Regions from separate parts of the Streptomyces sp. NPDC053076 genome, predicted to be linked through region 3. Evidence: riboswitches for the same ligand, from Rfam matches in the RefSeq annotation. Region 3 holds a riboswitch; each other region holds the start of a gene.

Region 1 (9,745 bases), on a different contig from region 3:
CCGGACGGCCGGGGTGACCGGCAGCGGGCCTCGCCAGGCCCGTTCGCCGGTGCCGGGGACGGGCGACAGCCGGCCTGATCCGGCGAGCGCGGCCACCAGGTCGCGCAGCAGCCGCAGATCGCCCCGGCACGCCTGGTGCAGCCGGCGCACGGTCAGCGGTTCCAGGCCGGCGCCGGCGAGCAGCCGGGCGGTGTCCTCACGGGGTAGCGGTTCGAGCGCGAGCCGGGGCAGCAGCTCCCCGGTCCACAGCCGGGACACGGCGGCGGGCGCGGGCCCGTCGTCCGTCGCGGTCACGATCAGGCGGGTGCGCCCGTGCACGGCCAGCTGGTGCACCAGGGCGGCGGAGGTCTCGTCCAGCAGCTGGGCGTCGTCCACGACGAGGACCCGCACGCCGGACAGCGTCCGGACCGCGCGGGGCAGCGACACGGTGTCGGGGAGCAGGTGCGCGAACGCCGCGAGGGGCAGGTCCCGGGCCTCGGGGGTACCGGTCACCCGGGCGTGGTCGCTGCCCCGGGCCGCCTCCGTGATCAGCCGGGTCTTGCCGTGGCCCGCCGGGCCGGTCACCGCGATGCCGGGCCGGCCCGCGGTCAGCGCACCGCGCACCAGCTCCAGTTCGTTCGTCCGGCCGGTGAACGGCCAGGGGAGTTCCGGGGCCGTCGCGTCCTGCTCGTCAGTCCTCACATCGTTCAGAGCGCGCGTACTCAGTTCTGATACAGGCTGACTTGAGTAGTCCTCGACTCAGGCGTCCGGCACGGCGGGCGGGCACCCTGGGGGACAAGGAGTTCGTGCTCCGCTGGTATCCGCCGGCGGCGCCCTCCGGTCCGGCCGGGCTGCCGCCCTTCCGCTCCGCGCCGCTCGGGCTCGGGCCGGTTGAGCAGGCGGACTTCGCCGTGGAACCGCCGGAGACCCGCGAGTACACCGTGGGTGCCTTCGGCGACGCGGACACCGTGCTGGTGGTCTTCGAGGAGCGCGACGGGGTGCCGCGTTTCCTCGCGGGCCACGACGACGGCGGCACGCCGGACAACGCCGCCGTGCGGGTCCGGCTCGTCAGGGGCCGGCGTTATGCCGTCCGGGTCCGCCTGTACTCCACGTGGGGGTCGGGAGAGACGGCGGTCATGTGCTGGTGACGGCACACGGACGGCAGGGAGCCACAGTCCTGCGCCGGGGGAACGGGCGCGGACGTCACCCACGGGGGAGGTGACGTCCGCGTCCACACCGGTGCTCCGGCGGCCGGCCCCCAGGGGGGACACGTCACGAGGCCGCCCGTGCGGCGGGGGTGCCGGCGTCGGGGTGGGCGAGACCCAGGTGGTCGCGCAGGGTCGTGCCCTCGTAGTCGGTGCGGAAGACGCCCTGTTCCTGGAGCAGCGGGACCACCTTGTCGGCGAACGGGTCGAGCCCGCCGGGGGTGATGTGCGGGACGAGGATGAAGCCGTCGGCGGCGTCGGCCTGCACGAAGTCGTTGAGGGCCCGCGCGACGGTGGCCGGGGAGCCGATGAAGGACTGCCGGTTGCCGGTGTTGATGACCAGGTCGCGGATGGACCACTTGTTGGCCTCGGCGAGCTGCCGCCACTCACGGGCGACGGCGACCGGGTCGCGGTACATCCGCACCTGGGCGCGGCCCCGGGACATGTGCTCCTCGCCGACCACCGGGTCGACGTCGGGCAGCGGGCCCTCCGGGTCGTACGCCGACAGGTCCCGGTTCCACACGAATTCCAGGTGCTTGACGGCGGTGGCGCCGCTGACCTGGCGGCGGCGGATCTCGTGGGCGAGTTCGGCGGCCTCCTGGTCGGTGTCGCCGAGGACGAACGTCGCGGAGGGCAGGATGAGCAGCTGGTCGGGGCGGCGGCCGTACTTGGCGAGGCGGGACTTGACGTCCGTGTAGAAGGCCCGGCCCTCCTTCAGGGTGGAGTACCGGCTGAAGATGGCGTCGGCGTCGGCGGCGGCGAACTCGCGGCCCTCGTCGGAGTCGCCCGCCTGGAAGATGACGGGGCGGCCCTGCGGGGAGCGGGGGACGTCGAACCGGCCGTGGATGTCGAAGTGGTGCCCTTGGTGGACGAAGGCGCCGGCCTTGGCGTCCCGGAGGAAGGTGCCGGTGGCCTGGTCGGCGAGTATCTCGTCGCCGCGCCAGGAGTCGAACAGTTCGTGCGCGGTGGTGAGGAACTCCTTGGCGCGGGAGTAGCGCTCGTCCTGTGGCAGGAAGCCGCCGCGCCGGAAGTTCTCGCCGGTGAAGGCGTCCCAGGAGGTGACGACGTTCCACGCGGACCGGCCGCCGGAGAGGTGGTCGAGGCTGGCGAACTGGCGGGCCACCTCGTACGGCTCGTTGAACGTGGAGTTGATGGTTCCGGTCAGGCCGAGCCGGTCGGTGACGGCGGCCAGCGCGGCCAGCACGGTGAAGGTGTCGGGGCGGCCGACCACGTCCAGGTCGTAGATGGCGCCGCCCTGTTCGCGCAGCCGGAGCCCCTCGGCGAGGAACAGGAAGTCGAACTTGGCGCGTTCGGCGGTCCGGGCGAAGTGTGCGAAGGAGCTGAACTCGATGTGGCTGCCGGCGGCCGGGTCGCTCCAGACGGTGGTGTTGTTGACGCCGGGGAAGTGGGCGGCCAGGTGGATCTGCTTCAGCGGCTTGCTCATGGTGGTGCGGTCCTCCTGGCTCAGACGGCGGCGGTGTAGCGGTTGGCGGGGCGGGTGAGGCCGAGGAGGCCGCGCAGGGTGCCGGACTCGTAGGTGTCCCGGAAGCGGCGGCGCCGCCGCAGCTCGGGCACCAGGTCCCGGGTGATCCGGGGCAGGTCGTGGCCGGCGACGGCGGGCCGCAGCCGGAAGCCGGTCAGCCCGCCGGCCGCCAGTTCCTCCAGCAGGTCGGCGAGTTGGGCGGCCGTACCGGCGAAGATCCGGGCGTCGCTGGTGTACGGCGCGCCGGCGAGCGTGTCGAGCCGGCCGCGGCGGGCCTCCGCCTCGTCATGGCTGTCGTCGAGGAGGACGACGAGGTCACCGAAGACGTGGAGGGTCTCGTCGGCGCGGCCCGCCGCCTCCTGCTCGGCGCGGATCTCGGCGACGATCGCGCGGGCCTGTGCCGCGTCGTGCGGGGTGACGTAGCCGACGTCGGCCTGGCGGGCCACGAGCCGGTAGGGGACGGTCCGGTGCGCGAGGGCGGTGACCAGGGGCTGGCCCTGGGGCGGCCGGGGGGTGATGGAGGGGCCCTTGACGCTGAAGAAGCGTCCTTCGAAGTCGATGTAGTGCAGCTTGTGCCGGTCGATGAAGCGGCCGGTGGCCGCGTCCCGGATCTCGGCGTCGTCCTCCCAGCTGTCCCAGAGCCGGCGTACGACTTCCACGTGGTCGGCGGCCTCGTCGAACAGCTCGGCGAGCAGTTCCCGCGCGGCCGGGCCGTCGAAGGAGTCGATCGGTCGGATGGTGCGGCGGCCGAAGTGCGCGGCCTCGTCGGTGCGGGCGGAGATCCGGACGCGTACGCCCGCGCGGCCGGCGCTGATGTGGTCGAGGGTGGCGATCGCCTTGGAGATGTGGAACGGCTCGGTGTGCGTGGTCACCACGGTCGGGATCAGACCTATGTGCCGGGTGAGCGGGGCGACGCGGGAGGCGATGAGGACCGCGTCGAGCCGGCCGCGGACCTGGTCGGTGCGCTCGTCGGGTGCCAGGGGCAGGGAGGACTGGGGGCCGAGGCCGTCCTCGAGGGTGACGAAGTCGAGCAGGCCGCGTTCGGCCTCGGTGATCAGGTCGGCCCAGTAGCCGGCGGTGAACAGGTCCCGGGGGCGGGCGACCGGTTCGCGCCAGGACGCGGGGTGCCAGCCGGTGCCGTCCAGGGCGACGGCGAGATGCAGGTGTGCGGAGGGGGTCGGTGACACGTCGGTGCCTTCCTTGAGGTCCGTACGAGGAGTACGAGGAACACCGGCTCGCGGGAGCGGGCGACCGCCGGGTCAGGCGGCGTCGGCCGGCGGCGGGCGCGGCAGGAGGTGACCTGGGCCGGGGCGGGGCCGGGCAGGACGCAGAGTGAACCCGGCCGGCTCGGACAGCAGGTCAGGAGTTGTCCAGTGGCAGACCGGGCGGGTTGATCTTCGATGTGGCCACGGCCTCGTCGGAGAGGTTGTAGGCGGCGAGCCACTTGGCGTACTGCCCGTGCCCGATCAGGTAGTTGACGGCGTCCGCGAGGGGTCCGGCGAGCCCGCTGTCCTTCTTGGCGGTGGCGGCGATCAGGCCCTGGAGCGTCGCGCCGGCGCCGGAGAAGCTGCCCGCGCTGCGGGTGGGGGCAGGCGTGTGCGCGGTCTGCCGGGCACGGTAGGCGACCCCGGGGTTGGGGCCGAAGAAGGCGTCGATCTTTCCGCTGTTCAGCGCCAGGTTGATGGCGTTCTGGTCCGGGAAGTACTTGACGGTGAGTTTCTTGCCCTCCTTGGCCAGCTTGGCTTTCCACACCAGCAGGATCTTCTCCTGGTTGGTGCCGGAGCCCACGGAGACCGTCCGGCCGGCGAGGTTCTCGTAGTCGCCGTCGAAGTTCCAGGTGCTCTTCTTCAGCACCTCGAAGGCCAGATTGTCCTTGCGGTAGGAGGCGAAATCGTACTTCTTCTTGCGTTCCTCGGTGTCGGTGACGTTGGAGAAGGCGACGTCGACCTTGCCGCTGTCGAGGCCGACGAAGAGGTTCTCCCAGGTGGAGTTCCGGATCTCGGGTTCGAGGCCGAGGACCGCGGCCACCAGGCGGCCGAGGTCGGGCTCGGAGCCGGTGAGGGTGTGCTGGTCGCTGCCGACGAAGTTCAGCGGCGCGGATCCCGAGGGCAGGGCACCGACGCCGATGACGAGCTTGCCGCTCCTGCGGACGGAGGCGGGCAGTCGGGCGCTGATGGACTTGACTTCGGAGACCTTCAGCTCGGTCTCCCGCGCGGCCCCGTTGGACTGCCGTCCCACGGTCACCGTGCCGGCCGGACCGGTGGTGGTGGCGGCGTCGCTGTCTCCTCCGCAGGCGGCGAGCCCGCCGGCGAGGGAGAGGGTCACGGTCGCCGCGGTGAGGCCGCGTATCAGGCTGCGCCGGGAGAACTGGCTGGGCATGGCTGTCCTTGTCGTTCGGGGAGTTTCACTGTGGACGGGGCAACGGGCGGACGGTCGCATCACTTCGCCGGGTGCGGGGCCGGGCACCGGGGCCGGCTCGTGGTCATACGGCGGCTTCCCTGCGCAGCCGGGCCCGCAGCTCGGTCAGCCCGGCCCGGGCCTTCTGCAGCGGGGTCGGCGGCAGGGCGCGGGTGGCACCCCGGGCGTAGTACCGCTCGACGTAGAACTGGACGACGGACACGGCGCTGGTGAGGATCAGGTACCAGACGGTGGCGACCAGCAGCAGGGGCACGATGTCACCGGGGTAGGTGTTGCCCATCGACTGGACCGTGCCGAACAGGTCGAGCAGGGACACGTAGAACACCAGGGACGTGCTCTTGATCAGGCCGATCAGCTGGTTGACGTAGTTGGGCGTGATGGACCTCAGGGCCTGCGGGAGGACGATCCTGCGGAACTGGCGGGCTCGGGGCAGGCCGAGGGCGGCTGCCGCCTCGTGCTGCCCCTGGTCGACGGAGAGTATGCCGCCGCGGACCACCTCGGCCGCGTACGCCGCCTCGTTGAGGCTGAGGCCGACGACGGCGATCGCCGTGTCGGTGGCCAGCTTGGACTCGTCGAAACTGACGAAGGCCGGTCCGAACGGCACGCCGAGGCTCAACGTCCGGTAGAGGGCGCTGAAGTTGTAGAGGAAGATCAGCACCACGATCAGCGGGACGGAGCGGAACAGCCAGGTGTAGGTCCAGCTGACCGCGCGCAGTACCGGGCTCCTGGAGAGCCGGCCGAGTGCCAGCAGGACGCCGCCGACGAGCCCGAGGACGGCGCTGAGCGCGGTGACCTCGAGGGTGACGAGGAGGCCGTCGAGAACGGCCGGGCGCAGGAACCAGTAGCCGAAGCGGCCCCACTGGTAGAAGGGGTTCGTGACCAGTCCGTGCAGGATCTGCGCGACGAGCACGAGGACGACGGCGGTGGTGATCCACCGACCGGGTCGACGCACCGGCCGCACTCGGGCAGCGGACTCTGATTTTGCCACTGTGCCGGTCGGTGGGGGCGCGTCGGCGAGGGAGACGGCGGCGCCTGCGGGTTCACTCATGAGGGGCTCCGGCGGAGTCGGACACCCCGGGGCCGCGAACGAGCGGACGTGGGCCAGGACGGCGCTGTGAGGCGGCGCACGGACCGGCGCGGAACCGGGGGCTGGGCGGACAACGGCACACCGGGCGGAGGGTGCGCGGCGGGAACGCGGGGCTGAGCGGAGAGGTCAGCCCTGGCGGCGGGCAGAGCCCGGCGCGGTACACAGTGCGCTGTTCACGCGGAGCAGATCGACGGCGCGGTCGGTGACGAGCCGACCGGCGTGCGACGGTACGCGGCCCTGGGGGCGGCTCGCGGCCGTCCTGGGAGCTGCGTCCATGGCGTCACCTGTCACTGTCCGGCCCCCTGGGGGGCTCGCGCTTACCGAGAACGTCGTCCGGTCCGGTCGTCACCTGGGGCACCCCACCGCGATGCGAGGGTTGCCGGTCAGCGAGCCAGGGCCTGTCGCTGACACTCATGACCGTTCTTGAGCCGTAAGTAAGGCAGTTGACCGTTCGAATGTCAACGGCCGTCCGCCCAGCGGACTTCGAAGGACCGCTCTCACCTGCGGGAAGTGTCCGAGGCGTCCGCGGCATGGCGCGCCCAGTCCAGGATCTGGACAGCGGCTCCGGCGGCCTCCAGCCCCTGGCAGCGACCGTGGTGGCGGCGGTTGATGCCGTCGAGGTCGAGATGGCGGCCGAAGGCGGGGTGCCCGGCCAGCCGGCGGGCGTAGGCCCACAGCGCGCGGTGGCCGGCGATGCGGTGGACGGCGGCGGCGTCGAGATGGCAGCGGTGGACGGTGTCGAGCTGCACCAGGGACACCCACAGCTCGATGTCGGCGGCCGTGAGCCGGTCGTCGGCCAGGTACTCCTCCCCGCTCAGCCGCCGCTCCAGCCGGCCCAGGGTGTCCAGCAGCACATCGAGCGCGGCGGCCCGCTCGGCCGGGTCGGCACCGGCCCGGCCGGCGCGCTGGGCGGCCTCCTCGATGCCCTCGGCGCACATCCGCCGGACCGCCTCGATCACGGACTGGAGGCCGCCGGGATACAGGCGGGCGTGGCCGCCGTGCCGGAACTGGTCCAGGTCGCACAGGATGTCGGGGGCATGGGTGCTGACGATGCGTCCGGACCAGTCGTCGCTGAGGACGGGCGCGAGCGCCGGGCCGGTGTAGTGGTGGGCGCTCGCCTCGTACAGCGGGCGCAGCGCCGCGTGGCCACCGCCGGGACAGTCCGGTGTGGCGGGCAGGAGGACGACCGGACAGTGGCCGTCCAGGCCGAGCAGGCTGTGGCCGACGGCGAGGCGCAGTCCGTCGGGGCACGCGGTCGACAGGTGGAGCCGGTAGCGGTGCGGCACCGCGTAGTGGCCGCTGCGCGCGTCCCGGCCGATCCGGCCCCGGAAGACGGGGACGGGACGGCGGGCGGACGGGACGGCGGCGAGCGGAGTGCTGGACATGCGTCTCCCCGGGGTGTGGGCGTGCGGACGGGTGATCCGGCGCGGTCGTGGCCGGTCGAAGGAGGGCGCGGGGCCCGCTTCAGCGGCTGCGGCTGATCGCGCTGCAGACGCGCTGGAGGTCGATGTGGCGGCGGGAGGTGAGCAGGGGTGCGCGCAACGGCGTCCGGCGCGTGGGGCCGGTGCCCGTTCCGAGGCGCGTCATGATTCCCTACCTGTTCACTAGGATTCCCTTCCCTGGAGTGTCGATCCGGCTCCGTACGACGTCAAGGGGGCGTCCACGCCTGGGACTCCGGGCCGGCCGCAGGGACGGTGCAACCAGGCGCGCGACGGGTCCTCCCGGAACCGCGCGGGGTCTCCTCAGCGAGAGAAACATGTGACATAGTACTGCCCGTGGCGAAGCGACTGACCTGCGATGTCGTGGTCGTCGGAGCCGGGATGGTGGGTGCGGCCTGTGCGCTGTACGCCGCCCGGACCGGCCTCGACGTGAGGGTGGTGGACCGGGGCCCGGTGGCGGGCGGCACCACCGGGGCGGGCGAGGGCAACCTGCTCGTCTCCGACAAGGAACCCGGACCGGAGCTGGAACTCGCCTTGTTGTCGGCCCGGTTGTGGGCCGGTCTGGCCGATGAGCTGGGCACCGCGATCGAGTACGAGCCCAAGGGCGGTCTCGTGGTCGCCTCCACCCCCGCCACCCTGGCCGCGCTGCGGGACTTCGCCGCGGGCCAGCGCGGGGCCGGCGTCCTGGCCGTACCGGTCGACGCGGACCGGCTGCCCTGCCTGGAACCGCACTTGGCACCGGGCATGGCGGGCGGAGTGCACTATCCGCAGGACGCCCAGGTCATGCCCGCGCTCGCCGCCGCCCGGCTGCTTTGCGCCTCCGGGGCCCCGCTGCACATGGGCCACACCGTGACGGGCGTACTGCGTGCGGCGGACGGCACGGTGTACGGCGTACGCACCGACCGGGGCGACATCCACGCGCCGGCGGTGGTGAACGCGGCCGGCACCTGGGGCGGTGACCTGGCGGCACTCGCCGGCGTCCGGCTGCCGGTACTCCCCCGGCGCGGCTTCGTCCTGGTCACCGAGCCGTTGCCGCGGATGGTCCGGCACAAGGTGTACGCCGCGGACTATGTGGCCGACGTGGCCAGCGACTCGGCCGCTTTGCGCACCTCGCCGGTCGTGGAGGGCACGGCCGCGGGACCGGTGCTGGTCGGCGCCACCCGGGAGCGGGTGGGCTTCGACCGCTCGCTCTCGCTGCCCGCCGTACGGGCGCTCGCCGCCGGGGCGATCGGGCTGTTCCCGTTCCTGGAGCGGGTCCGCGCGCTGCGCGCGTACGCGGGCTTCCGGCCGTATCTGCCCGACCACCTGCCGGCGATCGGCGCCGACCCGCGGGCGCCCGGCCTGTTCCACGCCTGCGGGCACGAGGGGGCGGGCATCGGACTCGCCCCCGGCACCGGGCAGTTGATCGCGCAGGCGCTCACCGGGAAGACACCGGAGCTGGACCCCACGCCGTTCCGGCCGGAGCGGTTCGACACCGATGGAGGCGACGAACGGTGAATCCGATGGAGTTGACCCGGGCCCGGCCGGGCGCGGCCCGCACCGTCACCTTCGACGGCCGTCCCCTCGAGGTGCTGCCGGGCCAGACGGTGGCGGCGGCGCTCTGGGCGGCGGGCGTGACGGCATGGCGCAGCACCCGGGGCGCCGGCCGGCCCCGCGGGGTGTTCTGCGGCATCGGGGTGTGCTTCGACTGCCTGGTGACCGTCAACGGCGCCCCGAACCAACGGGCTTGCCTGGTGCCGGTGCGCCCCGGTGACGTGATCCGCACGCAGGAGGGGACGGGCCGGGACGATGACTGAGCGACCGCGCCTCGCCGTCGTCGGCGCGGGCCCGGCCGGCCTCGCCGCGGCCCTGGCGGCAGCCGCACGAGGCGTCCAGGTCACCCTCGTCGACGCCGCCGACCAGGCGGGCGGCCAGTTCTACCGGCAGCCTGCCGCCGCCCTCGGCGCGCTGCGGCCCCAGGCACTGCACCACCAGTGGCGCACCTGGGAACGGCTGCGGACCGGCCTCGACCGGCATCGCGCGGCCGGCCGCCTCACCCACCTGACCGCTCATCATGTCTGGTGCGTGACCCGGGACCCGGGCTCCGGAACGTTCGGCGTGCACGCCCTGCGCGGGCCCGCCCAGGAGGAGAGCG
Region 2 (9,745 bases), on a different contig from region 3:
TCGCCTCGTCACCCTCCAGCTCCAGCTTCTCGAAGACCTGGGAAGCCTGGAGCAGGGCCACGCCACCACCGGCGACGATGCCCTCCTCGACGGCGGCCTTCGCATTGCGGACGGCGTCCTCGATGCGGTGCTTGCGCTCCTTGAGCTCCACCTCGGTGGCGGCACCGGCCTTGATGACCGCGACACCGCCGGCGAGCTTCGCCAGGCGCTCCTGCAGCTTCTCGCGGTCGTAGTCGGAGTCGCTGTTCTCGATCTCGGCGCGGATCTGGTTCACGCGGCCGCCCACCTGCTCCGAGGAGCCGGCGCCGTCGACGATGGTGGTCTCGTCCTTGGTGATGACGACCTTGCGGGCGCGGCCCAGGAGGTCCAGGGTCGCGTTCTCCAGCTTGAGGCCGACCTCCTCGGAGATGACCTCGCCGCCCGTGAGGATGGCGATGTCGCCGAGCATGGCCTTGCGGCGGTCACCGAAGCCCGGGGCCTTGACGGCGACGGACTTGAAGGTGCCGCGGATCTTGTTGACGACCAGGGTCGACAGGGCCTCGCCCTCGACGTCCTCGGCGATGATCAGCAGCGGCTTGCCCGACTGCATGACCTTCTCCAGCAGCGGGAGCAGGTCCTTGACCGAGGAGATCTTGGAGTTGGCGATCAGGATGTACGGGTCGTCGAGCGACGCCTCCATCCGCTCCATGTCGGTGGCGAAGTACGCCGAGATGTAGCCCTTGTCGAAGCGCATACCCTCGGTGAGCTCCAGCTCCAGACCGAAGGTCTGGGACTCCTCGACGGTGATGACGCCTTCCTTGCCGACCTTGTCCATCGCCTCGGCGATCAGCTCGCCGATCTGGGTGTCGGCGGCGGAGATGGACGCGGTGGAGGCGATCTGCTCCTTGGTCTCGACGTCCTTCGCCTGCTCCAGCAGGGCGGCGGAGACGGCCTCGACGGCCTTCTCGATACCGCGCTTCAGAGCCATCGGGTTGGCACCGGCGGCGACGTTGCGCAGGCCCTCCTTGACCAGGGCCTGGGCGAGCACGGTCGCGGTGGTCGTACCGTCACCGGCGACGTCGTCCGTCTTCTTGGCGACTTCCTTGACCAGCTCGGCGCCGATCTTCTCGTACGGGTCCTCGAGCTCGATCTCCTTGGCGATGGAGACACCATCGTTGGTGATCGTGGGGGCGCCCCACTTCTTCTCGAGGACGACGTTGCGGCCCTTGGGGCCGAGCGTCACCTTCACGGCGTCCGCGAGCTGGTTCATGCCGCGCTCGAGGCCGCGCCGCGCCTCCTCGTCGAACGCGATGATCTTGGCCATGTGAAGTGGTCCCTCCAGGACTGGGGGTGATTCCTTCGGACCGCGCCCGCGCCCGCGACGGACGGCTCGCCGGCCGCGTGGTTCCTTGCCCCACCTGGCCTGCGGGCCTCACCGACCCGGTCCTTCGTTGTCACTCTCACCTTCAGAGTGCTAACGCAATGATTAGCACTCGGCATGGTCGAGTGCAAGCGCCTCACCCGGGAACGGGGCCGCCGTCAGCCACCCGCGAACACCGGACCGGGGACGGCGAAGGGCCCGCACCCTCTGCGAGGTGCGGGCCCTTCGGACAAGAAACGTTCAGGCGCTGAGGCGGACCATGTCGGCCTGCGGGCCCTTCTGGCCCTGCGAGATCTCGAACTCCACCCGCTGGCCCTCCTCCAGGGTGCGGTAGCCGTCCATCTGAATGGCGCTGTAGTGGACGAAGACGTCCGCACCACCGTCGACCGCGATGAAGCCGTACCCCTTCTCCGCGTTGAACCACTTGACGGTGCCCTGAGCCATGCCTAACTCCCCTATTACTGGCCCTTGCACAGATCCACACTTCGCGGACCCGGGTCAGACCTCACCCCCCATTGGCCGGGGGCGTGCGCCGGAACGCGTCGACCGCGGCTGAATGTATCTGTCCAACTGCCGTCTGCAACAGGTCAATCGGACGAGAATTCTGGACGCGCACGGTCCGGGAAGTGGGGAGAATTCACCCGACGTCAGGGCAAGTCGGGCCCCGCGAAAGGCACAAAAGCCGCAGATAACCCGCACACTTTGGCTACTTCTTGTCGGGCGGGCGGCATGATTCCAGGGCCCGCGACCCGAAGGTCACGACCGCGTTCCCCAACTCTACCGCGCTCAATCACGCAGAATTGCCCCCTCCGCTTCTCTCACGGAGGGGGCAATTCGATGTACAGCCGGTAACCGAGGTTACCGAAGGTAATAATCAGCCTCCGGCCACGGCCGGAATGATCGAGACACCGGCGCCCTCGGGGGTCGCCGTCTCCAGGCCCTGCTCGAAACGGACGTCGTCGTCGTTGACGTACACGTTCACGAAGCGGCGCAGCTTGCCCTGGTCGTCCAGGACCCGGGCGGCGATACCGGTGTGGTTCTTCTCCAGGTCGGCGATGACCTCGCCGAGGTTCGCGCCCTCGGCGGCGACCTCGGCCCGGCCGCCGGTGTAGGTGCGCAGGATGGTGGGGATGCGAACGGTCACGCTCATGCGAGGCCAGCCTCTCGGAAGGAGTCCAGGGTCGGGCGGATGGTGGCGGTGAGGCCGGTCCCGGCCACCGCGTCCAGGGTCTTCAGGCCGTCGCCGGTGTTGAGGACGACCGTGGTCTTCGCCGGGTCCAGCACGCCGTCCTTGAGCAGCTTGCGGGTGACGCCGACGGTCACCCCGCCCGCCGTCTCGGCGAAGATGCCCTCCGTGCGGGCCAGCAGCTTGATGGCGTCCACGACCTCCGCGTCCGTGACGTCCTCCACGGCACCGCCGGTGCGGCGCGCGATGTCCAGGACGTAGGGGCCGTCGGCCGGGTTGCCGATGGCCAGGGACTTGGCGATGGTGTTCGGCTTCTGCGGGCGCACCACGTCGTGCCCGGCCTTGAAGGCCGTGGACACCGGGGAGCAGCCCTCGGCCTGCGCGCCGAAGATCTTGTACGGCCTGTCCTCGACCAGTCCCAGTTTGATCAGCTCCTGGAGACCCTTGTCGATCTTCGTGAGCTGGGAGCCGGAGGCGATCGGGATCACGATCTGGTCAGGCAGCTGCCAGCCGAGCTGCTCGCAGATCTCGTACGCGAGGGTCTTGGAGCCCTCCGCGTAGTACGGGCGCAGGTTGACGTTGACGAAGCCCCAGCCCTCGCCGGCCGGGTCGCCGATCAGCTCGGAGCAGAAGCGGTTCACGTCGTCGTAGTTGCCCTCGATGCCGATGAGCTCACCGCCGTAGACGGCGGCCATGACGACCTTGCCCTGCTCCAGGTCGTGCGGGATGAACACGCACGAGCGGAAGCCGGCGCGGGCGGCGGCGGCGCCGACGGCACCGGCCAGGTTGCCCGTCGAGGAGCAGGAGAGCGTGGTGAAGCCGAAGGCGCGGGCGGCCTCCAGGGCCTGGGCGACCACCCGGTCCTTGAACGAGTGTGTGGGGTTGCCGGAGTCGTCCTTCACGTACAGGCCGCCGGTCACGCCCAGCTCGCGGGCGAGGTTGTCGGCCTTGACGAGCTTGGTCCAGCCCGGGTTGAGGTTGGGCTTCTCCGCGACGTCCGCCGGGACCGGCAGCAGGGGCGCGTACCGCCAGATGTTCGCGGGGCCCGCCTCGATGCGGCGGCGCAGTTCCTCGGTGTCGTGAGCGGAGAAGTCGTAGGCGATCTCCAGCGGGCCGAAACACTCTTCGCAGGCGAAGACCGGGCCGAGCGGCACCCGATGACCGCACTCGCGACAGCTCAGGGCGGCGGCGGGACCGAGGTCTACGGTGGAGTCACTGGTGCTTGCAACTGTCTGCACAGCCATGGAGGCGAGGCCCTTTCTCCTCATCTTCCTCACGACGCATCTCGCCGTGAGACGGATTTGGCACCTTCCCTAGCCGGGAGCCTCGCGGAGATGATCAGGAATGATCTACGAGAACCGGCTGGAGGGTTGCCGGGGCTTCATCGGGCCGTGTCCCTCTGCCCCTCTGGATGAGCGGTATTCGGTTGTGAACGCGCGCGACCCCCGACATGCGATGGTCATCGGCGTTGTTCAAGACTGTAACCGAAGGCCAGGACAGTTGAGATAGTCGTCCGAACCGCGAGATGGATCACACGGCCCACCCGTGTGGTCACGAACAGTGAGGAGCCGCAGACCGTGCTGGAAGAAGTCGAGCGCTGGCTGGCCACCCGCTCCTGGTCCGTGGCCGATCGCCCTCTCCACCGGATCCTGTCCGCCAAGCAGCGCACCGGCCAGACGATCAGCGTCGTGCTGCCCGCGCTCAACGAGGAGGAGACGGTCGGCGACATCGTCACCGCCATCCGTCACGACCTCGTGGAGCGGGCTCCGCTGGTCGACGAGATCGTCGTCGTGGACTCCGGATCCACCGACCGCACCTCCGAGGTCGCCGCCGCCGCGGGCGCCCGGGTCGTGCACCGCGACGAGATACTGCCCCGCCTCCCGGCCGTCCCCGGAAAGGGTGAAGTGCTGTGGCGCTCCCTGCTGGTCACCGGCGGGGACATCCTCTGTTTCATCGACGCCGATCTGAAGGAGTTCTCCTCCGACTTCGTCCTGGGGATCGTCGGCCCGCTGCTCACCGAGCCGGGCGTGGACCTGGTCAAGGCGATGTACGACCGTCCGCTCGCCGCCGGGTCCGGTCCGCTCGCCCCCGGCGGGACCGCCGGGCAGGGCGGCCGGGTCACCGAGCTGATGGCCCGCCCGCTGCTGAACATGCACTGGCCGCAGTTGGCCGGCTTCGTGCAGCCGCTGGGCGGCGAGTACGCGGCCCGTCGCTCCCTGCTGGAGCAGCTGCCCTTCCCCGTCGGCTACGGCGTGGAGCTGGGCATGCTGGTGGACGCGCTGCACCTGGTCGGCCTGGACGCGCTGGCCCAGGTGGACGTGGGGGTGCGCAAGCACCGCCACCAGGACGGCCAGGCCCTCGGCCGGATGGCCGCCGCCATCTACCGCACGGCCCAGCTCCGGCTGGCCCGCGGTCATCTGATCCGGCCCTCGCTGACCCAGTTCGAGCGGGGCGAGGACGGCTTCGAGCCGCGCACCTACTCGGTGGACACCGAGGAACGGCCGCCCATGGTGGAGATCGCGGAGTACGCCGACCGGAAGGTGGCGTGAACGGGCCGTATACGGTCGGCTTCCCGGCCGGAACGTACGTTTGAGCGTTTGCGGGCCGGGCTAGGTTGAGGCGTATGGCTTCCACCCGCGCTGCTGCCGAAAAAGCTCAGGTGCTGGTCGCGTCGAATCGCGGCCCGGTCTCCTATCAGGTACGCGAGGACGGCTCGCTGCACTCCAGGCGGGGCGGCGGCGGGCTGGTCTCGGGGCTGTCCGCCATCGGCTCGGACGCGGACTCGGTGTGGGTGTGCGCCGCGCTGGGTGACGGCGACCGGGCGGCCGTCCGGCGCGCGGACGGCGGGCTGCTGCCGGCCGGGGACACGGGCGGGCAGCGGGTGCGGATGCTCGACATCGACGCGGCCGTGCACGCCGAGGCGTACAACGGCATCGCCAACTCGGTGCTCTGGTTCGTCCACCACATGCTGTACCAGACCCCGCTGGAGCCGGTCTTCGACGCGGAGTTCCGGCGGCAGTGGGCGTCGTACGAGACCTACAACCGGGCGTTCGCCGAGGCGCTGGCCGAGGAGGCGGCCGAGGGTGCGGCGGTGCTGATCCAGGACTACCACCTGGCCCTGGCCCCCCGCATGCTTCGCCGGCTCCGCCCCGACCTGCGCATCGGCCACTTCTCGCACACCCCGTGGGCCCCGCCGGACTACTTCCGGCTGCTGCCCGACGACATCGCGGCCGAGCTGCTGACCGGCATCCTGGGCGCGGACCGGGCGGCCTTCCTCACCGAGCGGTGGGCGGGCGCGTTCCGGGACTGCTGTCACGCGGTGCTCGGACCCGGCATCCCCTCCGGCACCCGGATCGGGGTGCACGGGCTGGGCGCGGACGCGGACTTCCTGCGCGAGCGGGCGCACCAGGAGGACGTGGCCGAGCGGATGGCGGCGCTGCGGGAGGAGATCGGGGCGGACCGCAAGACCATCGTCCGGGTCGACCGCACGGAGCTGTCGAAGAACATCGTGCGCGGACTGCTGGCGTACCGGCAGCTGCTGGAGGACCACCCCGAGTGGCGTGAGCGGGTCGTCCACGTGGCGTTCGCCTACCCCTCCCGCCAGGACCTCGCCGTGTACCGCGAGTACACCGCCGAGGTGCAGCGGGTCGCGGACGAGATCAACCAGCACTACGGCACGCCGGGCTGGACGCCGGTGGTGCTGCACGTGAAGGACGACTTCGCGCGCTCTCTGGCCGCGTACCGGCTGGCCGACGTGGCGCTGGTGAACCCCATCCGGGACGGCATGAACCTGGTCGCCAAGGAGGTCCCGGTCGTCTCCGACGAGGGCTGCGCGCTGGTGCTGTCGCGCGAGGCCGGGGCGTACGAGGAACTGGGCGCGGACGCGTTCACGGTGAACCCGTACGACATCGGCGGGACGGCGGAGGCGCTGCACGAGGCGCTGAGCCTGCCGACGGAGGAGCGGGCGGCGCGCTGCAAGCGGCTGGCCGCCGCCGCGACCGCGCTGCCGCCGGCCCGGTGGTTCCTGGACCAGCTGGACGCGCTGACCGGCCAGCCGAGCTGACCGGCCGACCGAGCTGAGCGGCCGACCGGCGCGGCAGGATCGGACGAGCCGGGTGCGGGTACCGGTCAGCCGAGCCGCCGGCCGCCACGGCCGTTCGGACGAGCCGGGTGCGGGGGCCGGTCAGCCGAGATGAGCGGCCAGCCGGCGCAGCAGATCCACGACTCCCTCCGGGCCGTTCACCACCAGGTCGGCCCGTTCCGCCAGCTCGGTGACCTCGGTGCTGCCGCTGCAGACCAGCAGGCCGGGAGTGCCGTTCTTGCGGAGTTCCTCGATCGCGGTGAAGGCGGGGAGGTCGCCCAGGTCGTCGCCGGCGTAGACGACACAGCCGGCGCCGGTGGTGCGGGCGTGGTCGAGCAGGGCCACGCCCTTGTCCATGCCCGGCGGGCGCAGCTCCAGGACCATGCGGCCGGGTTCGACGATCAGGCCGTGCCGGGCGGCGAGGGCGGCGAGGGGGGCCCGCAGGGACTCGAACGTGGCCTGCGGGTCGGCGGCGCGGCGGGTGTGGACCGCGACGGCCCGGCCCTTCTCCTCGATCCACGTGCCCGCACCGGCGCCGGTACGCTCCAGCAGGCCCGGCAGCTCCGCGCGGACGGCGGCGACGCCGGGGTGCGGGGCGGGGGCGGTGACGGTGCGGGTGGCCGCGTCCCAGCGTTCGGCGCCGTAGTGCCCGAGGACGGTCAGGTGCTCCAGGCCGGGGACGCCGTCGAAGCCGCCGTAGCGGACCGCGACCTCGGCCGGACGGCCGGTGATCACCGCGACGGAGGCGATCTTCGGGGCGAGCGCGGCGAGCGCCGGTACGGCCTCGGGGTGGGCGCGGGCCTGTTCGGGGTCGGGGACGATGGGGGCCAGTGTGCCGTCGAAGTCGAGGCCGATCAGTGCGGTGCGGGGCTGCGCGAGCAGGGCGGCGAGTCCTTCTCGGCCGGGGTGGGTCTGCGGAGTGGGCAGAGGGTCCATACCGGGACACTATCCGGCTCGGGCCGGGATACGCCTGGGGCTCCGCCCCAGACCCCGCCAGGGGCTCCGCCCCTGGACCCCGCCCCGCCCACCCACCACCCGACTCGGCCGACCGAAAAGGCACCCGCCAACCGCCTCGGCCGGCCGGAGAAGACACCCTCCGCCCGCCTCGACCGACACAAGCACGCACGCTCCGGTCGGCTCGGCCAGCCGAAGAAGACGCCCTCCGGTCGGCTCGGCCGGCTGAAGAAGACGCTCTCCGGTCGGCTCGGCCGGCTGAAGAAGACGCCCTCCGGTCGGCTCGGTCGGCATGAACACGTGGCCTACGCTCGGCTCGGTGAGCCGAAGGACGCGCCTGGCGTTCGGCTCGGTAGCCGCAAGCACGCATCCGTTCGGGTGGATCGGTCAGCGTTCGGTGCGGTGGGATTCCCGGATCCGGCGTAGGCGGTTGACCGTCACCGGGTCGTGGGCCAGGGCCCGCTCGTCGTCCAGCAGGGCGTTGAGGAGCTGGTAGTAGCGGATCGGGGCCAGGCCCAGCTCCTCGCGGATCGCCCGTTCCTTCGCGCCGGCGCCGGGGAAACCCCGGCGCTCCAGCGCGAGGATGGCCTTCTCTCGGCTGCCCAGTTCCATGCGGGCCACCGTAGCGCCGGGCACCGACAGTCCCTAGTTGGCGCTGCTGCTGTCGGCCGCCGTGGCCGTCGACTGCAACCGGGTCAGTACGCCGGAGGGGCTGCCGCCGGGGGCCACCGCCTGGCCGATGTTCTGCTTCACGGCAGCGCTGACCGCCGCCCAGGAGGTCTTGCCGACGGGGTACAGCTCGGAGGTGGGCAGCTGCTCAAGGAAGGGGCGCAGGGCCTTGTCCGCGCCCGTGTCCGACGCGCTCATGGCGTTGGAGGCGGAGCCGGTGACCGGCAGCAGCCCGTACGTCCGGGAGAACTCGAGGACGTTCTTCTTCGAGTAGACGAAGTCGAGGAAGTCACCGATCTGCTCGGCGTGCCCGTGCTGCCTGAAGCCCATCATCCAGTCGGTGACGCCCATCGAGGCCCTGGCCGTGCCGGTGCGGCCCGGCATCGGCACCATGCCGAACTTCACGCCCTTCTTGGCGGCCTGCTGGATCAGCGTCGGGTGCCCGTTGACCATGCCGACCTGGCCGTCCGCGAAGGCGGCGAAGGCGGCGGCGCGGTTGAGCTTGCCGGGAGCGACCGGGCCGGTCAGGTCCTTGTCGACCAGTTCGTCCTTGAGCCAGGTGAAGGTCGAGACGTTCGCCTGGGAGTCGATCGTGTAGGTGCCGATGTCGTCGGTGTAGCCGCTGCCGCCGTTGCCGCCGCTGAGCAGCCACTGCATCGTCTCGGCCTGCGCCTCCTCGGGACCGAGCGGCAGCGCGATGGGGTACTTCACGCCCTTGTTCTTGAGCGCCTCGGCATCGGCGGCCAGGTCGTCCCAGGTGGTGGGCGGGGTGATGCCGGCCTGGGCGAACAGGGTCTTGTTGTAGAAGAGCACGCGCGTGGAGGCGGCGAACGGGACGCCGTACTGCGTGTGCCGCCAGGCGCCGGCGTCGGAGAGCTGGGAGAGGAAGTCGGCCTGGGTACGGATGGAGAGCAGGTCCGAGACGGGGTAGAGCTTGCCGGCGGCGGCGTAGTCGGCGTAGGCGCCGATCTGGGCCATGTCGGGGGCGTCGCCGGCGTCGACCATCTCCTTGACCTTGCGGTCGACGTCGTTCCAGGAGTAGACGCTGACCTCGACGTTCACGCCGGGGTGCTGCGACTCGTAGTCCTTGGCCAGGGCGTCCCAGTACTTCTTGGAGCTGTTGGCGGCGGAGTCGCCGTAGTCGGCGGCGACGAGTCTGAGCGTCACGTCGGAGGAGCCCGTACTCCCGCAGCCGCCGAGGACCGCCGTCATGCCCAGTGCGGACACCACCGCGATCGTTCCTGCCGTACGCCGACGCACGCTCAAAGCCCCAACCCTGCTGTCTGGCCGTTCAATATATGGACACATAAGGTCTACACCACGCGAGTGGACTAGACCTCTCCCGGGTGGGAGGGCCACACTAGGCTCCGTGGTGAGACATGTCATCGCCCTGGACGTGGGCGGTACCGGGATGAAGGCCGCCCTCGTCGGCGACGACGGCGAGCTGCTCCACCGCGCCCGCCGCGCCACCGGACGCGAGCGCGGCCCGGGCACG
Region 3 (9,745 bases):
GTGCCGATCGTCGGCACGTACCTGTCGTTCTTCCTGTTCGGCGGAGAGTTCCCCGGCCACGACTTCGTCGCCCGGTTCTACTCGATCCACATCCTGCTGCTGCCGGGCATCATGCTCGGCCTGATGGTGGCGCACCTGATCCTGGTCTTCTACCACAAGCACACGCAGTACGCGGGTCCCGGAAAGACCGAGAAGAACGTCGTCGGCATGCCGCTGCTGCCGGTGTACATGGCGAAGGCCGGAGGCTTCTTCTTCCTGGTCTTCGGTGTCATCGCGGCCATCGCGGCGGTCGCCCAGATCAACCCGATCTGGGCCATGGGCCCCTACCGTCCGGACCAGGTGTCCACCGGCGCCCAGCCCGACTGGTACATGGGCTTCGCCGAGGGTCTGATCCGCTTCATGCCGGGCTGGGAGATCAACTTCTGGGGCCACACGCTCGTCCTGGGCGTGTTCATCCCGCTGGTGCTCTTCCCGCTGGTCCTGGCAGTGATCGCGGTCTACCCGTTCATCGAGTCCTGGGTCACCGGCGACAAGCGCGAGCACCACATCCTGGACCGCCCGCGCAACGCCCCGACCCGTACCGCGTTCGGTGTCGCCTGGGTGACGATCTACATGATCACCCTGGTCGGCGGTGGCAACGACCTGTGGGCCACGCACTTCAACCTGTCGATCAACGCCGTCACCTGGTTCGTCCGGATCTTCTTCTTCGCCGGACCGGTCATCGCGTTCATCGTGACCAAGCGGATCTGCCTGGGTCTCCAGCGCCGCGACCGCGACAAGGTGCTGCACGGTCGGGAGACCGGCATCATCAAGCGCCTGCCGCACGGTGAGTTCATCGAGGTGCACGAGCCGCTCAGCCAGGAGCAGCTGCACACTCTCACGGCCCACCACCAGTACGAGCCGGCCGAGATCGGCCCCACGGTCGACGAGAACGGTGTCGAGCGCAAGGTGCCGGCCTCGCAGAAGCTGCGGGCCAAGCTGTCCAACAGCTACTACGGCGAGGACAGCCAGATCCCGAAGCCGACCGTCGAGGAGTACAAGGAGATCACGAGCGGCCACGGCCACCACTGATCCCCGCGTCGCCACGCCACGCTGAAGGGCCCCGTCCGCACCCCGGACGGGGCCCTTCGTCCTGCCTCGGGCTGGATAGGGTGGTGTACGACGTTTCAGCACTGTCTACAAGGAGCGGCTGATGAGCGCTGTGACCCCCGCTGGAGGCGACACCGCGGCGGGCCGCTCCTGGCCCGTCCTGCTGAACGGCCTGCTGGACGGCCGGAACCTGTCCGCCGACGACACCGCCTGGGCGATGGACCTGATCATGCGCGGGGAGGCGACCGACGCGCAGATCGCCGCGTTCATGGTGGCGCTGCGGGCCAAGGGCGAGACGGTCGAGGAGATCACCGGACTCGTGCGGACGATGTACGCGCACGCCAATGTGATCGAGGTGCCCGGCCCGGCCGTCGACATCGTCGGCACCGGCGGTGACGGCGCCAAGACGGTGAACATCTCCACCATGTCCTCCATCGTCGTCGCGGGCACGGGCGCGAAGGTCGTCAAGCACGGCAACCGCGCCGCGTCCTCCGCCTCCGGCTCCTCCGACGTCCTGGAGAAGCTGGGAATCAACCTGAACCTGACCCCGCGGCGGGTCGCCGAGGTCGCCGAGGAAGCCGGCATCACCATCTGCTTCGCGGTGCGGTTCCACCCGTCCCTGCGCCATGTCGCCCCGGCACGCTCCCAGTTGGGCATCCGGACCACGTTCAACGTGCTCGGTCCGCTGACCAACCCGGCCCAGGTGCGGTCGCAGGCCGTCGGTGTGGCCGACCCCCGCATGGCGCCGATCGTGGCCGGTGTCCTCGCCGAGCGCGGCAACTCCTCCCTGGTCTTCCGGGGCGACGACGGCCTGGACGAGCTGACCGTCACCGCTCCCTCCCGGGTGTGGGTGGTCCGCGACGGCAAGGTCACGGAGGAGAGCTTCGACCCGCGGGACGCCGGTATCGACCTCGTCCCCGTGGAGGCCCTGCGCGGCGCCGACGCCTCCTACAACGCGGAGGTCGCCCGCCGGCTGCTCGACGGCGAGCGGGGGGCCGTACGGGACGCCGTACTGCTGAACTCGGCGGCGGCGCTGGTGGCGCTGCGGCCGGCGGACGCGCCGTTCGCCGAGCAGATCCGCGCGGGCATGGCGCAGGCGGCGGAGTCGATCGACTCGGGCGCGGCCAAGCGCTCGCTGGAGCGCTGGGTGGCCGCCAGCAACGCGTGACCTCACCGGGAGTCGTCCCGCGATCCGGACACCGGTTGCGGGACGACGATCATTTCGCGTACTTTCCTGTACCAGGTCATGAGTGACAGTCATGAGGCCCCGGCCGACTGTCCGGCAACCCTCCGTCCGTGGCGGGGTGCCCCGGGTGAAGACCAGGCCGTGGACAGCAAGGTCCACGGCAAGCGCGGATCCCTCGCGAACCCGGGGATCCTGGTCGTCGAGGAGTCTTCCGTGAGCATGCGAATGCGTTAGGGCCGCAGAGCCCCGCCTCCGCACACCCCTTTCTCTCTTCTTCGCTTTCCTGTCACGGGAGTTCCGCCATGTCCGTCTCCACCGCTGCCATCGACCAGTCCGTTTGCACCCCTCTGCCCGTTCTGGGGCGAGATGTCACCGTCCCGTTGGTCACCGGAGGCGAAGTCGGCTACGCGGCGCTCGACTACGCGGCCAGCGCCCCCGCCCTCCAGCGCGTCTGGGACGACGTCGCCGCGTACGCCCCGTACTACGGCAGTGTCCACCGCGGTGCCGGCTACCTCTCCCAGCTCTCCACCGACCTGTTCGAGAACGCCCGCAGGACGGTCGCCGAGTTCCTCGGCTGCCGGCCGGCCGACCAGGTGGTCTTCACCCGCTCGACCACCGACTCCCTCAACCTGCTGGCCCGCGCGCTCCCGGCCGGCTGCCAGGTCTTCGTCTTCGAGACCGAGCACCACGCCTCCCTGCTGCCCTGGCAGGACGCGAACGTCACCTACCTCAACGCCCCGCGCACCCCCCGGCAGGCCGTCGAGACTCTGGAGCGGGCCCTCGCCGACCGCACGGTGTCCCTTGAAGGGGGCCACGGCCCGGCCCTGGTCTGCGTCACCGGCGCCTCCAACGTCACCGGCGAGCTGTGGCCGGTGCGGGAACTGGCCGCCGCCGCGCACGCCCACGGCGCCCGGATCGTCCTGGACGCCGCCCAGCTGGCCCCGCACCACCCCGTCGACATCGCCGGCCTGGACGTCGACTGGGTCGCCTTCTCCGGCCACAAGCTGTACGCCCCCTTCGGCTCCGGTGTCCTCGCGGGCCGCGCCGACTGGCTCCAGGCGGCCGAACCGTACCTCGCGGGCGGCGGCGCCAGCCGCAAGGTCACCCGGCGGCAGGACGGCGGCGTGGACGTGGAGTGGCACGAGAGCGCCGCCCGCCACGAGGCCGGCTCCCCGAACGTCATCGGCGCCTACTCCATCGCCTCGGCCTGCAAGGCGCTCACCGAGGCCGGCTGGGACGCCCTCGTCGCCCGCGAGCAGCACCTCGTCCGCACGGTCCGGGAGGGCCTCGCCGAGGTGCCCGAGGTGCGGATCCTCTCCCTCTTCGGCGACGACGCCCCGCGCGTCGGTGTCATCTCCTTCGTCGTCGACGGCTGGAACAGCTCCCACTTCGCCGCCGCGCTCTCCGCCGAGTACGGCATCGGCGTTCGCGACGGCCTGTTCTGCGCCCACCCGCTGGTCCGCACGCTGCTCGGCACCGACCCGCAGACCCAGGGCGAGTGCGGCGCCCCCGAGGCGGCGCCGGGGGAGAAGTCCCTCAACGCCATCCGTGTGAGCTTCGGCGCGGGCACCCCGGACGAGCACGTCGAGCGGTTCGTGAAGGCCGTCAGGGAACTGGTCCGGGACGGCGCCAAGTGGCAGTACCGCACGGAGGAGGGCCGCTGCGTCCCGGCGGTCTGAAGCCGACTGCACGGACGGCCGACCGCAAGGGGCGCGGTGCTGTGCCGACATGCGGCTCCGCCGCGTGAGCGCGAGCAACCGCGACGGACCCGCAGCGGCCGTGGCGTGGTGGTGGACCCGCAGCGGCCGTGGCGCCGTGACGGGCCCGCGGCGGCCGTGGCATGGTGGTGGACCCGCAGTGGCCGTGGCGTCGTGACGGGCCCGCGGCGGCCGTGGCGTGGTGGTGGACCCGCAGTGGCCGTGGCGTCGTGATGGACCCGCAGTGGCCGCGGCGTCGTGACGGACCCGTACCCGCCGTGGCACGCGACGGCCCGTGCCCGCCGTGGCGCCGCACGCGGCGAACGGCCGGGCGACGTCCACCGGGCCGCCGGCGCCCCATACACTCCCTCTGCCAGCAGCCAGACCGGGGGGAGCACGGAGTGCGATCGCTGCGCGCAGCCGACCCGCGCCACATCGGCCCGTACGAAGTCACGCACAGACTCGGCGCGGGCGGCATGGGCGAGGTCTACCTCGCCCGGTCCCGGGGCGGGCTACGCCTCGCGGTGAAGGTGGTGCGGACCGAGCACGCCGAGGACCGCACTTTCCGGGCCCGCTTCCGCCACGAGGTCCGTGCCGCGCAGACCGTCGGCGGCGCGGACACGTACACCGCGCGGGTCGTGGACGCCGACACCGAGGCCGAACGGCCCTGGATGGCAACGGAGTTCGTCGCGGGCCCGAATCTGCGGGACGCCGTCCTCGACCACGGCGCGCTGCCCGGTCCCGCGGTGCGGATCCTCGCCGCCGCGCTCGGCGAGGCGCTGACCGCGATCCACGCCAAGGGCCTGGTACACCGCGATCTGAAGCCGTCGAACATCCTGCTGGGCCCGGACGGGCCCCGGGTCATCGACTTCGGGATCGTCCGGGCCCTGGAGGCCACCGCGCTGACCCGCACCGGCGCGGTCGTCGGCTCGGTCGGCTACGTCTCGCCGGAGCAGATCCGCAACGGCGGCCAGGTCGGACCGCCGAGCGATGTCTTCTCCCTCGGTGCGGTCCTCGCCTACGCGGCGGCCGGCCGGGAACCGTTCGGCGAGGGCCAGGACTCGGTGGTCCTGCTGCGCATCCTCACCCGCGACTTCGACCTGTCCGGCGTGCCGGAGGGGATCCGGCCGCTGGTGACCGCCTGCCTGCGCGAGGACCCGCTGGAGCGTCCGGAGCCGGCGGAGATCGTGGCGAGCGCCGGATTCACCCCGGACACCCTGCGCACCGGCGTCCGCCCGGGCTGGTACGGCCCCGCGACCCGCCCGCGCCCGGTCCCCGACGACCGTCCCAGCGGCGTGGAGTACCTGGCCCCCGCGACCCTCGCCCCCACGCCTCCCTCCGGGACGTCCGCGGCTCCCGCCCCCGTGGCCGCGCCCGAGACGTCCGCGGCGTCCGCGGCGCCCGCTTCGGTGACGGCCTTCGGTACGCCCAAGACGCCCGCTTCCGCGTCCGCGACGGCGTCCGGGGCGCCCGCTTCGGTGACGGGCTCCGGGACGCCCGCGCCCGTATCCAAGCCCGCGCCCGAGTCCGCGCCCGTGTCCGCGCCCGAGCCCGTGTCCGCGCCCGAGCCCGTGTCCGCGCCCGAGCCCGTGTCCGCGCCCGCGCCCGTGTCCGCGCCCGCGCCCGTGTCCGCGCCCGAGCCCGTGTCCGCGCCCGAGTCCGCGCGCGTGTCCGCGCCCGCGCCGGCGCCCGCGTCCGGGGTGCACGCGAGTCCCGTCTCCGGCACCGTCCCGGTGCCGGCCGCGGCGCCCACCGGTCCCACGGTTCCCGTCCGTCGTCCGGGCTCCGTCGCCCCCGGCCGCCGCCGTCTCCTCGCGACCCTCGCGGGTGGAGCCGTCGTCGGCGGGCTGGCGGGAGGCGGCTGGCTGCTGAAGTGGGGCTTCACCGCCGAGAGCCAGGGCATGAGCGGCGGCTACCGGGCGCCCGACCCCTCGGACCCCGACATGACGGCGGTCCCGGCCGCCGCCCGGTCCGCCGTGCTGCGCTGGCAGTACGACCTCGGCGGCATCGGCGGCCTGGACGGCGCCTGCTGCGCGCTCTCCCCGGACGGTTCCGTCGTCTACGCCGGCACCTCCGGCGGCGTCCTGCACGCCCTCAACCGGGACGGCTCGGGGCGCTGGAAGGTCCGCCTCGGCGACGACGTCTCCACCCCCGTGGTCACCCGGGACGCCGTCTACTGCGTGGTGGGCTTCCACGCCGACGACGTGCGCCGGCTGACCGCGGTCAGCCCGTCGGGCAGCCCGTTGTGGACCCGCACCCTCGGCGACCGGCGGTACGCCGTCCCGGTGCCGCTCGGCTCCGGCGTGCTGGTCTCCGTCGGCGGCACGGACACGGGCGGGCTGCGCCGCTACGACGGCGACGGTCGCGAGCGGTGGACCGCCAGGACCCCGGCCGGACCCACCGGTACCCCCCTCGTCTCGGGCGAGGTGGTCTGCACGGGCAGCTACGGCGACACCCTGCTGGCGCTGGACGCGCGGGACGGGTCGCGGAAGTGGCAGGTGTCGGCGGGCACCGATGTCACGGCGGTCGCCCTCGCGGGCGGCACCCTGCTCGCGGACGCCGCCGGCACGCGCCAGGGCTTCCGGGTCACGGACGGCCGGCGCCTGTGGCGCCGGGAGGCCGACACCGGGCCCCTGACCGCGGGCACCCGGGCGCTGGCCGTCGGCACGGAGTCGCAGACGGTGTACGCAGTCCGGGCGGCCGACGGCTCCCGGGCCTGGTCGTACGACCTCACGGGCGAGCCCCGCGCGGTGGTGGCCGGCGACACGGTGTACGCGCGTGCGGCCGACCGGGTCTGGGCCCTGGACCTGAACGGCAGGAAGCGCTGGAGCGAGGCTCTCGGCCGGGACGCGGGCGACGACCAGCACACCCCGCTCGTCCGCGGCAACCGCCTCTATGTCCCCTCGGGCACCGGAATCGCGGCTGTCGATCTGGGCGGCTAGTTGTCCAGGCCGATCGCGAACGCGGCTTCCAGGTCGTGCTGGGAGTAGGTGCGGAACGCGACGTGGGTGTCGGTGGCCTCCACGCCGGGGATCTTGCTGATGCGGCCGGGGATGACCTCGGCGAGGTCCTCGTGCTGCCGGACCCGGACCATGGCGATCAGGTCGTAGGTGCCGGTGACCGAGAAGACCTCGGTGATGCCCTCCAGCGCGGCGATCTGCTCCGCGATCTCGGGGATCCGGTCCACGCTGGTCTTGATCAGGACGATCGCGGTGATCACGGTTGTTTCTCTCCCTCGGTGACCGGAGCTGGGGCGGGTTTCACTCTAGTCGCCCGCCCGCCGCCCACCAGCGCCCTGCCGAGGCGGCCCCTCGGGCCCGTCAACCTCCCGTAGCGCACCCACGCGTAGCCGAAGCCCAGCCCGAAGCCCACCAGGTGGGCCAGATAGGCCACCCCGGGCCCGTCGGAGGCGCGCCCCGCCGCCAGCCATTGCAGGGCCGCCCAGAACGGCAGCACGACCCAGGCCGGGAAGCGCAGCGGCAGGAAGAACAGGAACGGCAGAAGACTGGTCACGCGCGCGCGGGGGAACAGGAAGAGGAACGCTCCGAGGACCGCCGAGATCGCCCCGGAGGCACCGACCAGCGACTGCCCGGAGGTGGCGTTGGCCGCCGCGTAGCCCAGCAGGGCGAGATAGCCGCAGCCGACGTAGAACAGGGTGAACTCCACCCGGCCCATCCGTTCCTCGGTCATCGCCCCGAAGACGAAGAGGAAGAGCATGTTGCCGAGCAGATGCACCCAGCTGCCGTGCACGAACAGCGCGGTGGCCGGGGTGAGCGCGGCGCCGGCCGGTCCCTCGAACAGCTCGGCCGGGACCACGCCCCAGTGCCGGAAGTACGCCCGCTGCGCGGCGAGCAGCGCGTCCCCGGAGCCGTACCCGGGGATCAGCCCGGAGGCCGGGCCGAGGGCGAAGAGCAGGCAGCACAGGGCGATGAGGCCGTACGTCACGGGCGCCGGGATCCCCCGGACCGATCTGAGTGTCCTGCCGGCCGCCGTGCTCCAGGTGCTGATCATGACTACAGAGCATGACGTAACGGGACGCAAGCTGACAGACCGCCTCGCCGCCGTGGACGGGCGGGCGGCGAGGACCCGCCAGGCCGTAGGGTTACGAGCCACACGCGTCGGGAACGGCGCGGACCGACACGAGAAGGAAGCGGACAGTCACCATGACGGTTCCCCTGCCGACGGCCACGACACGGTGGCGCTGCGCCCTGTGCGGCAACCTCACGCGGTTCGATGTGACCCGCTCGTCGAAGGTCGTCGAGTACGTCCACCTCGACCTGGCGGGCGAGCCGACGGTGGAGGAGCGTGAGGTGGTCAGTGAGACCATCGAGTCGGTGCGGTGCCGCTGGTGCAACGCGGTGGATCAGGTGGAACTCGTGGACAGGCCGGGCGCCGGCTCCTGAGCGGAGCGGCCCCCGGAGAGGCTCATTCGGTATTGGGGTGTGACGGATGGTGGAGACCGCAGGCGGGGGGCCGGGCGACGGCACCGCCGAGGTGCTTGACCGTCCGCTGCCCGACGGTGTGCGCCGACGGGTCGTGCAGATCGTCTCGGACGGCTTCGGCGGGCTGACCGTGGCGGAACTTCCCGCCCAGCTGAGACAGTACGCCCGGTTCGCCCCCAATCGCCGGGCGAAGTTCGCCGGGAACGCGATGGCGGCGGCCCTGGAGACCGATCCGTTGTTCCGGCAGCGGATCGGGGAGAAGTTCAGAGAGACGCAGCCGGAACTCGCCGGCGCCCTCGACTCGGGCTCCCCGCCCCCGGCCGCGGACCCGCTCGACGTGGCGGCCGCGGCCTACGTGCTGCGCCCGGGGGGCTGGGTGAAGCTGGTCACCGCGGCCGGCGAGGAGGCCCAGCGGGCGGACGCCGAGCGGGCCGACGAGGAGAGCCGGGCCGAGCTGGAACGGCTGCGCGCGGAGCTGGCGCAGGCCCGCGAGCACACCCGGGCCGAGACCGAGCGGCTGCGCGTGGAGCTGGAGTCGGCGAAGAAGGAAGCGGACTCGCTCCACCGCAAGCTGCGTTCGGCGGTCAGTGACGTGAAGCGCGGCGAGGCCGCGGTGCGCAAGATGCGGGGGGAGATCGACGCCGTGCGCGCCGAGGCGCAGGCGCAGGTGTCGGTGGCGGAGAGCGAGTCACGGCGGCTCAAGGCCCGCCTGGGCGAGGCCGAGGCCGCGCTGGAGGCCACCCGCCGGGCCGCCCGGGAGGGCCGCAGCGTGGAGGACATGCGGGTGCGGCTGCTGCTCGACACCCTGCTGGACGCCGCCCAGGGGCTCCGGCGCGAACTCGCCCTGCCGCCGGTGTCGGTGCGCCCGGCCGAGACCGTCGACGCGGTCGAACCGGGACGGATGACCCCGAAGGACATCGCGGCGCGCGCCCTGTCGGAGAACGACCCGGCCATTCTCGACCAGCTTCTGGCACTGCCGCAGGCGCATCTGGTCGTGGACGGCTACAACGTGACCAAGACCGGCTATCCGCAGATGCCGTTGGAGAAGCAGCGGCTCAGGCTGCTGGGCCAGCTCTCGGCGCTCGCCGCGCAGACCGGGGCCGAGGTGACGTGTGTCTTCGACGGCGCCGAACTGGCCGCGCCGGTGCTGCTCGCGCCGCCGCGCGGGGTGCGGGTGCTGTTCTCCAAGCCGGGTGTCACGGCCGACGAGCTGATCCGCCAACTGGTGCGCGCGGAGCCGCCGGGGCGTCCGGTCATCGTCGCCTCCACCGACCGGGAGGTGGCCGACGGGATCGCCAAGGCGGGTGCCCGACCGGTGGCTTCTGCGGTGC

Evidence for each region. Region 3 has a riboswitch for S-adenosylmethionine ahead of ACIGYR_RS11715 (aminotransferase class V-fold PLP-dependent enzyme). Riboswitches for the same ligand answer to the same signal wherever they lie in the genome.
Region 1: linked by a shared signal. The riboswitch ahead of ACIGYR_RS03375 (amino acid ABC transporter permease) and the one ahead of ACIGYR_RS11715 (aminotransferase class V-fold PLP-dependent enzyme) in region 3 are both predicted to bind S-adenosylmethionine.
Region 2: linked by a shared signal. The riboswitch ahead of thrC (threonine synthase) and the one ahead of ACIGYR_RS11715 (aminotransferase class V-fold PLP-dependent enzyme) in region 3 are both predicted to bind S-adenosylmethionine.

What each region holds. Positions count from the first base shown of each region.
Region 1 is NZ_JBITZL010000001.1:832,154-841,898, reverse strand. Features, by position in the region: gene ACIGYR_RS03400 (LuxR C-terminal-related transcriptional regulator) at 1-681, opposite strand, end outside; partial or broken gene ACIGYR_RS03395 (hypothetical protein) at 768-1,127, shown strand; gene ACIGYR_RS03390 (NtaA/DmoA family FMN-dependent monooxygenase) at 1,252-2,628, opposite strand; gene ACIGYR_RS03385 (LLM class flavin-dependent oxidoreductase) at 2,649-3,854, opposite strand; gene ACIGYR_RS03380 (transporter substrate-binding domain-containing protein) at 4,027-5,046, opposite strand; gene ACIGYR_RS03375 (amino acid ABC transporter permease) at 5,150-6,133, opposite strand; SAM riboswitch class IV at 6,481-6,591, opposite strand; gene ACIGYR_RS03370 (glutathione S-transferase C-terminal domain-containing protein) at 6,670-7,557, opposite strand; gene ACIGYR_RS03365 (putative leader peptide) at 7,637-7,759, opposite strand; gene ACIGYR_RS03360 (NAD(P)/FAD-dependent oxidoreductase) at 7,948-9,108, shown strand; gene ACIGYR_RS03355 ((2Fe-2S)-binding protein) at 9,105-9,407, shown strand; gene ACIGYR_RS03350 (NAD(P)/FAD-dependent oxidoreductase) at 9,400-9,745, shown strand, end outside.
Region 2 is NZ_JBITZL010000009.1:184,173-193,917, forward strand. Features, by position in the region: gene groL (chaperonin GroEL) at 1-1,303, opposite strand, end outside; gene ACIGYR_RS31675 (cold-shock protein) at 1,601-1,804, opposite strand; gene ACIGYR_RS31680 (MoaD/ThiS family protein) at 2,235-2,510, opposite strand; gene thrC (threonine synthase) at 2,507-3,790, opposite strand; SAM riboswitch class I at 3,808-3,964, opposite strand; gene ACIGYR_RS31690 (glucosyl-3-phosphoglycerate synthase) at 4,124-5,095, shown strand; gene ACIGYR_RS31695 (trehalose-6-phosphate synthase) at 5,170-6,609, shown strand; gene otsB (trehalose-phosphatase) at 6,730-7,563, opposite strand; gene ACIGYR_RS31705 (DUF3263 domain-containing protein) at 7,969-8,193, opposite strand; gene ACIGYR_RS31710 (ABC transporter substrate-binding protein) at 8,227-9,480, opposite strand; gene ACIGYR_RS31715 (ROK family protein) at 9,623-9,745, shown strand, end outside.
Region 3 is NZ_JBITZL010000002.1:990,910-1,000,654, forward strand. Features, by position in the region: gene ACIGYR_RS11705 (cytochrome bc complex cytochrome b subunit) at 1-1,071, shown strand, start outside; gene trpD (anthranilate phosphoribosyltransferase) at 1,193-2,257, shown strand; SAM riboswitch class IV at 2,332-2,448, shown strand; gene ACIGYR_RS11715 (aminotransferase class V-fold PLP-dependent enzyme) at 2,578-3,954, shown strand; gene ACIGYR_RS11720 (PQQ-binding-like beta-propeller repeat protein) at 4,374-6,914, shown strand; gene ACIGYR_RS11725 (Lrp/AsnC family transcriptional regulator) at 6,911-7,192, opposite strand; gene ACIGYR_RS11730 (rhomboid family intramembrane serine protease) at 7,189-7,983, opposite strand; gene ACIGYR_RS11735 (hypothetical protein) at 8,136-8,375, shown strand; gene ACIGYR_RS11740 (NYN domain-containing protein) at 8,422-9,745, shown strand, end outside.